DNA from 2 places in the Synechococcus sp. KORDI-100 genome. Region 2 is predicted to be linked to the other one. Evidence: predicted binding sites of a transcription regulator. Region 2 holds the regulator's gene; the other holds the start of a gene.
What was found. The regulator NtcA, encoded in region 2, controls nitrogen genes in cyanobacteria. The targets are predictions, from matches to a motif close to GTANCNNNNGNTAC.
Positions count from the first base shown of each region.

Region 1: the regulator NtcA is predicted to act here: its motif matches at 1,643-1,656, upstream of KR100_RS15030 (DUF4278 domain-containing protein).

Region 1 is NZ_CP006269.1:1,894,862-1,898,206, forward strand. It holds gene KR100_RS09650 (MSMEG_0569 family flavin-dependent oxidoreductase) at 1-808, shown strand, start outside; gene KR100_RS09655 (RNA-binding protein) at 821-1,066, opposite strand; gene KR100_RS15030 (DUF4278 domain-containing protein) at 1,740-1,841, shown strand; gene KR100_RS09665 (hypothetical protein) at 2,029-2,217, shown strand; gene KR100_RS09670 (DUF427 domain-containing protein) at 2,469-2,753, opposite strand; gene KR100_RS09675 (response regulator transcription factor) at 3,044-3,345, opposite strand, start outside.
Region 2 is NZ_CP006269.1:544,900-548,244, forward strand. It holds gene KR100_RS02565 (resolvase) at 1-95, opposite strand, end outside; gene KR100_RS02570 (DUF3084 domain-containing protein) at 92-1,285, opposite strand; gene ntcA (global nitrogen regulator NtcA) at 1,313-2,035, opposite strand; gene rph (ribonuclease PH) at 2,137-2,874, opposite strand; gene KR100_RS02585 (cob(I)yrinic acid a,c-diamide adenosyltransferase) at 2,980-3,345, shown strand, end outside.

The sequences.
Region 1 (3,345 bases), 1.3 Mb from region 2:
CCCTGACGCCTTGCCGCCGGGACCGGTCCTGGTGGTGGGAAGTGGTCAGTCCGGAAGCCAGATTGCCGAGGATCTTTTTCTGGCCGGAAGAACCGTGCATCTGAGTGTGGGAAGCGCTCCACGTTCACCACGCCGATACCGAGGCCGAGACGTCGTCGATTGGCTCGATCGCATGGGCTACTACTCGATGCCGATCAGCGAACATGCAGACCCGCGCAGCGTTCGCGCCAAAACGAATCACTACCTCACCGGTCGCGATGGGGGGCGCGAGATCGATCTGCGACGTCGAGCTCTCGAGGGAATGCAGCTGCACGGCCGACTCGGCGAGATCACTGCAGAACACCTTGGCTTTGCCAACGACCTTGGTGACAGCCTTGACCAGGCCGATGCGGTGTATTGCCGTATTCGCAGCAGCATTGACAGCTGGATCCAACAGGAACAGATCGAGGCCCCACTTGAGCCGGCCTACTCACCTTGCTGGCAGCCGACACCGAAGCCGGATCCCGGACTCGATCTCCGAACGGATCCATTGGCAGCCGTGATCTGGTGCACCGGGTACCGCAGTGATTTCAGCTGGATCGATGCGCCGGTCTTCGACGGTGCCGGCCAACCCGCCCATGATCGAGGGGTGACCCAGAGCGCAGGCCTTTATTTTCTGGGACTTCCCTGGCTCAACACCTGGGGCTCAGGTCGCTTTTGCGGTGTTAAAGACGATGCGGACTACCTGGCCAGACTGATCAGCCTGCGGCTGGAACGTCGTGACGCCAGCCAGGAACGGCTGGAATGCACAGCCATTCTCGGCTCCTGAGAACAGGCTTCATTAACGGCGCGGCTCCGCCCTGCGAACTGAAATGTTGCGACCCATCCATTCGACGTCCTGAAGATCGTCAATGGCCTTGGTTTCATCCGCTTCCTGACTGAGATCCACAAAGGCAAATCCACGCTTGCGACCGGTGTCACGATCAAGCGGCATTGAGCATTTGGTTACCTCTCCGTATTGCCCGAAAAGATGCTGCAGGTCTTCTCTCTCAGCATCCCAGGAGAGATTTCCAATGAAAATGGTCAAAAAATTGAACGGAAAAGGTTCTCTACCACCCTCTCACATCACGGAAAGACGGCACGGCATTCCCAATCTCGATCGAAACAGGCTCTGTTCGCAATGCGCTTTAACACCGATTGCCTTTGTGTCCGCGCGCGCCAAAACTGTGGTCATTGAGATCGGAGGAGCCCATGACGGCCGACACTCCACCTGAGCACACCTGAGAAGCAGCCTGACTCTCGGCCCCTGCTCCAACAGTTTCCACCCATGCGTGGGCCTTTCGTCTGGAACGACAACAGCGGTCCGTCCGACCAGTCGACCATCCTCTGCACCGCCCAAGATCAAGGTGCCCCGCAGGATGCCGGCCTAACCTCTGGACTCCCTGGCCCCAGGCGCCATCAGCCAGACGCTTCCAACCCTGATCATTCGCTTCATCTGCTGTTCACGGGTTGAGCCATGCACGAACGAGCGACGTTGGCCGTCTCTTCCATCCGGGAGGGGCGGCCTCCTTCATTGGGGAGTTCAACAGAACCGGCGGACCTGAAGGAGGTTTGGTATCAGAGTGAACGACAGGACGGTAGACGGCAGTCGTATAAAGGTCTTGTAGCGACAGCTACCAAACGTTCACTCCGCACCTCGCGGAGCGCAGTTCGACTCAGGCCATGGAACGGGGACCTGAGCTTGCTTCGAGGAACCTCCAATGACCCTGACCTACCGCGGCCAGCGCTACGTGCAAACCAAAACTGCCGTCGCCAGCAAAAAGCCTTCCCTGACCTACCGCGGCGTCTCTTACGCCAAGTGAGTTCAGTCTGAAAGCACGAACGCCCCGCCCCCGCGGGGCTTTTTTAATGGAATTCTAGTCGCACTCCCGGTCGCTGATCAAACAAAACAAGACGTCCTCTCTTGGCACCAATCCGAAAGAAGGGCTTTTGTTTGGCAACCAATGACCTCAGGATTGGTCATGGTGGAAGCAGAACAACGGAAAGAAAATGGCCGGGCTGAAAGGAACCAAATCAGATGATTTCATCAACGCGGCAAAAGAGCGCGGGGAAGCTGCCATGAAAGACAAACAACCGCGACTCACCAAGCTAGAACGCGCCTTTCGTCACGCCGCGATCAGACGCATAAGCCAGGAGGAACGCAGAGCAGCCAGCAGCATGAGTACAACCTCTGAGTGACCCTGTCGCCAACCCGTTCATAGTGGGAGTGTCCCAAGACTCCGAGGACCCAGCGAGACAACTCATCGGCCACATTGCGGAGCTTCAATCGCGGCTAGCTCACCCGCAACACTGGACGGAAGGTGAAAACACGAAAAACGCTGAGAAGTTGCGACAACTGCAGTTTGAACTTCGCCGCCGCCAAGCCCTTGGTGACGACAACCCTATCGAGAGCTAGGCACGTGATCACTGACAGGGTGAAGACAGACTGATCAAGCAAGATCGACCCCCTTGCCTCGATAGAAAGCAAACCGTTCACGGATGGTTTCAGCCTTCGGTTTGGGATCGTCGTAGGCCCAGACGGCATTGCGGATCACCTTCTCACCGAAGACGACATCCCAATAGCGAGCGGTTCCCTTCCAACCGCAGACCGTGCTGTGCGTGGATTCGCGAAAATACTCCGTTCGCATTGCAGAGCGGGGGAAATAGGGGTTGCCATCCACCATCACAATGTCGTCGCTCTCAGCAATCACAGTGCCATTCAAAACTGCCTGCATGGATGGGTGCTCGATTGATGTGCAGCGGAGCTTAATCAACATGGCAGCACGAAGAGCGCCGCGAACCACCGTCACGACGGCCAGACATCATTCAAACGTGGTCGTATGAATCACACGAATGTCTCAGGCATGCAGCACAGAATTGCAACGCTGCTGACAGATTGATCATCAACTTTTGATGAGCCAATCAAGGAAACCTGGCGATCCTGATCAACCACAACAGACACGCCATTCATGATTGGTCACGTCAAAACCCATGCATGACATGGGACGCAAAAAGTTTTGTTCGCTCAGCCGAAACCCTTTGGATCAATCAGGCCGTAGAGCAACGCCGTCACAGCCATCTGGGTCCGATCACGGGCCCCGAGTTTGTCCATGGCATTGCCGACGTGGGTCTTCACCGTCTCCACGGACACACCGAGCCGATCGGCGATTGAATTGTTTTTGAGGCCATGGGACACGGCCGCCACCACCTCCAGCTCACGAGGTGTGAGTTCTTCAACCAGGCCCGGCAGGTTCGGCTGGGGAACTGATGCAGCGATGCGACAGATGTCCTCCGGGTAATACACGCCTCCATCTGCGATGGTTTGAA
Region 2 (3,345 bases):
AGCACATCGCTGTCGAGCACCTGGGCTGCGTCAGCCCTGACCAGGACCAGGCCACACTTGCTGCGGCCGGGATCGAATCCGATCACCCTTGTCATGGTGCGAGTTGGATCAACACCTGGACCGGGTCAACGCTTTCGCTGGTGTGCGCCGCCACCACCTGGAGATTGACCGATCCGGAGTCACGATTCACCAGTGACTGGCCTAACTGGTTGAGGGCGTTGGCATCGAACTGCAGCCCCTCCGTCAGCGAGCCCCTCCGCCTCACCTCGGCGAAAGCGGAGGCCAGCAGAAGGTTCATGCTGGTTCGGATGGTGTCTGGAGTCCGCTTTGTCGCGTCCAGAGTGGCGCTGGCCAGCACTTCTCCCTGACGGGCAACCGTGCGATTGGGGCGGACATCAGGAATGGCGTAAACGATGGCCTCTCCCCTGAGAACGTTTGTGGCGGAGCGCATCGACACCACCCAGGTTCCAGGTTTGCTGATCATTTTGCGGAGCCTCTCCACATCACTGCGGGGGACAAGAATGATCTGTTTGTCTGGTTTGTTGCCCGGCAGAACCCGCCCATAAGCCGTCAGATTCGCCTCCTGCAGCAGGCGATCGATCACCTGCTTGGCCTGGCTGGGATCATCCAGACGCACGGTGGCAGTGGCCAGGGTCTGTCCACTGCTGAGAGCAACATCCCCACGCCGCAAGGCGATCAGATTGCGTTCCAGCTGTTTCAGTTCAGTCTCTCCAGCGCTGATGCGATTGCGGACGGCCGCGAGCTCTGTTTCGGTGCGTCGAATATCGGCGTCACGAGCTGCGATGTCTTGACTGAGCCGATCGCGTTCAGCTTCCAGGGTCTGACGTTGGGCCTGCAGTGGTGCGAGTTCTTCACGCAGCCGACCGGCCCGCTGCTTGGCTTCCTCAAGCTTCCTCTCCACCTCCTGAGTTTCAGCTCGGGCCGTCCGTCGATCCTTTTCGGCAGAGGCAAGGGCGATTCTGTTTTGTTCGAGTTCCGCCAGATTGACTTTCAGTTGCTGTCGGCTCTCATTGAGCTTCTGCTGCAGCGCGTCGAGTTCGAACAAGCCGACGCGTAGTTGGCGACTCACCAGCAGCATCAGGCCAAGGGAGAGGGCACTGATCAGGCTGCCGGTGAGAACCGTGATGACAACGGCTGTACGCCGAGGTCGCATATTGAATAAGCTCAGCCTAGCTTTGCCAACCCGGCTTCCCAAACGATCGCCAAGGGTCGAGAGCACTCCACCGAGGATGAGCAACGACAGGACGAGCAGCCAGCCGCTCACTGGCTACTCCCTGCAGGCATGACCTGTTCAGCTGAACCGCTTGGCCAGAGCGATTGGATCCAGCACGGTGATCTTCTTGCGATCAATCTGCACCAATCCTGATTGGCGCAAGTCTCCCAGCAGGCGGGTGATCGTGACGCGGGTGGATCCGATCGCTTCAGCGATCGCCTGGTGAGAGAGGCGAAGGTCGATCGTGATGCCGAGGTCATCAGGGACACCGAAATCTCGGCAAAGCACCAGCAGGAAACTCACCAGACGGGAGGACATGTCGCGGTGCGTGAGGGTCTCAATCATCGTTTCCGTCTGAAGGATCCGACTGGACAGTCCCTGCAGCAGTCGCAGGCCAACGGCGGTGTCCGCTTCGATTGCAGCGCGAACGGAGGCTGCGGGGGCGGTCACCATCTCAACGCGGGTGAAGGCGACAGCGTGATAAAAGCGGTCGGATCGATGTCCCGTCAGCAGCGAGAGCACCCCGAACAGGCTGTTTTCTCGAAGAAGAGCCACGGTGATTTCTTCACCTGATTCATAGACGCGGGACAGGCGAACCGCTCCACGGCGGATCAGGTAGACGCGCTCCGCTGGATCACCTGGGAAAAAGATTGTCTTATTGCGTTCCACCAGTTCGCTGCTGGCACCATCGAGATCACGGATCACATCGAGCAAGGAGCGGCTCGAGGGAGCCTGCGACGCCAATGCTGATGGAGGCACGGTTGGGGAGTAGCGAGTGAAACCACTGCTGGCTGCATTCATGGTTTCGCCGCTTGGATCAATCTTCCTCTCAGGAAGCTAAGGATCGACGAAGGTTCATCCTGTAACAGTCATTACTATTTGTCTGCCGTCTTCCCGGTGCTTCAGGCTCTGGAGCGGATGTAGGCCTCTGTTTGGGCGGAGAACAGGCTCTGCAGGCCGGGTTCGGCGAGATCAAGGAGTTGATTCAGTTGCTCGCGGCTGAATGGAGCCCGTTCGGCTGTCCCCTGGATTTCAAGCAGTCGTCGATCAGACGCCATCACCACATTCAGGTCCACCTCCGCTCGACTGTCTTCGCTGTAGTCCAGGTCGAGCAGGGCCGTTCCATCGACCAGGCCAACGGACACAGCAGCGACCTGATTGATCAGTGGGTCGCGTTCGAGCAGGCCACGATCCAGCAGAACGTCTGTCGCGTGACGCAGGGCAAGCCAGGCTCCTGTGACCGCCGCCGTTCTGGTGCCGGCATCGGCCTGGATCACATCGCAGTCGATCAGCAGACTGCGTTCGCCAAGGGCCTGCATGTCCATGACGGCTCGCAGACTTCGGGCAATCAAGCGTTGGATCTCCTGCGTGCGACCCGACAGTTTCATGAGTTCTCTTGGCTGGCGTTCAGGCGTGGAGCCGGGCAGGAGCCGGTACTCGGCTGAAATCCAGCCCAGCCCCTCTCCCTGACGCCAGCGGGGCACCTTGTCCTCCAGGCAGACACTGCACAGCACTGAGGTTTGGCCCGTCTGAACGATCAGTGAGCTGAGTGCGAATCCCATGGGGTTCCAGCTGACGCTGAAGGGTCTCAAGTCGTTGATGTCGCGGCCGTCTCGGCGAGAAGCGAATTGATCACTCATGGAATGATTGGACAGCACACCACAGGTAGTGTCAATGGGCTTGATCCTCATGAACTCGCCGCTACATTCAAGGTCTTCCGGGGTGTCCGGTTGACCATCACCGTGATGACCGCCAGCCTGAAATCCACGCGCACTCAATCGGCGGAGCTCCCCAGCCAGGACTCGCTGGTCCTTGATCAAGCCGGTTTGCTTCCCCTGCCGTCGGTTCCCTCGAGGGCTCCACTGCATCTTGTCGAGGCTGAAGGTCAGCTGCAGGTGCATACCGCTCCCTATCGGGGCAGTTTTTCAACGGTCTTCAGTCAGGCGGTGCGTGCAGCGGGGCTCGGAAGTCGGGTGTTGATCGCACAATTCCTCAAGGGTGGTGTCCAGCAGGGTCCTGCCGGTTGCGTCAATCTCTGTGGGGGGCTGGCCTGGTTGCGGCCAGACGTTGAGGCCTGCCTGTCGGAAGCTGGTCTTGAGCAGGCCAGGCCG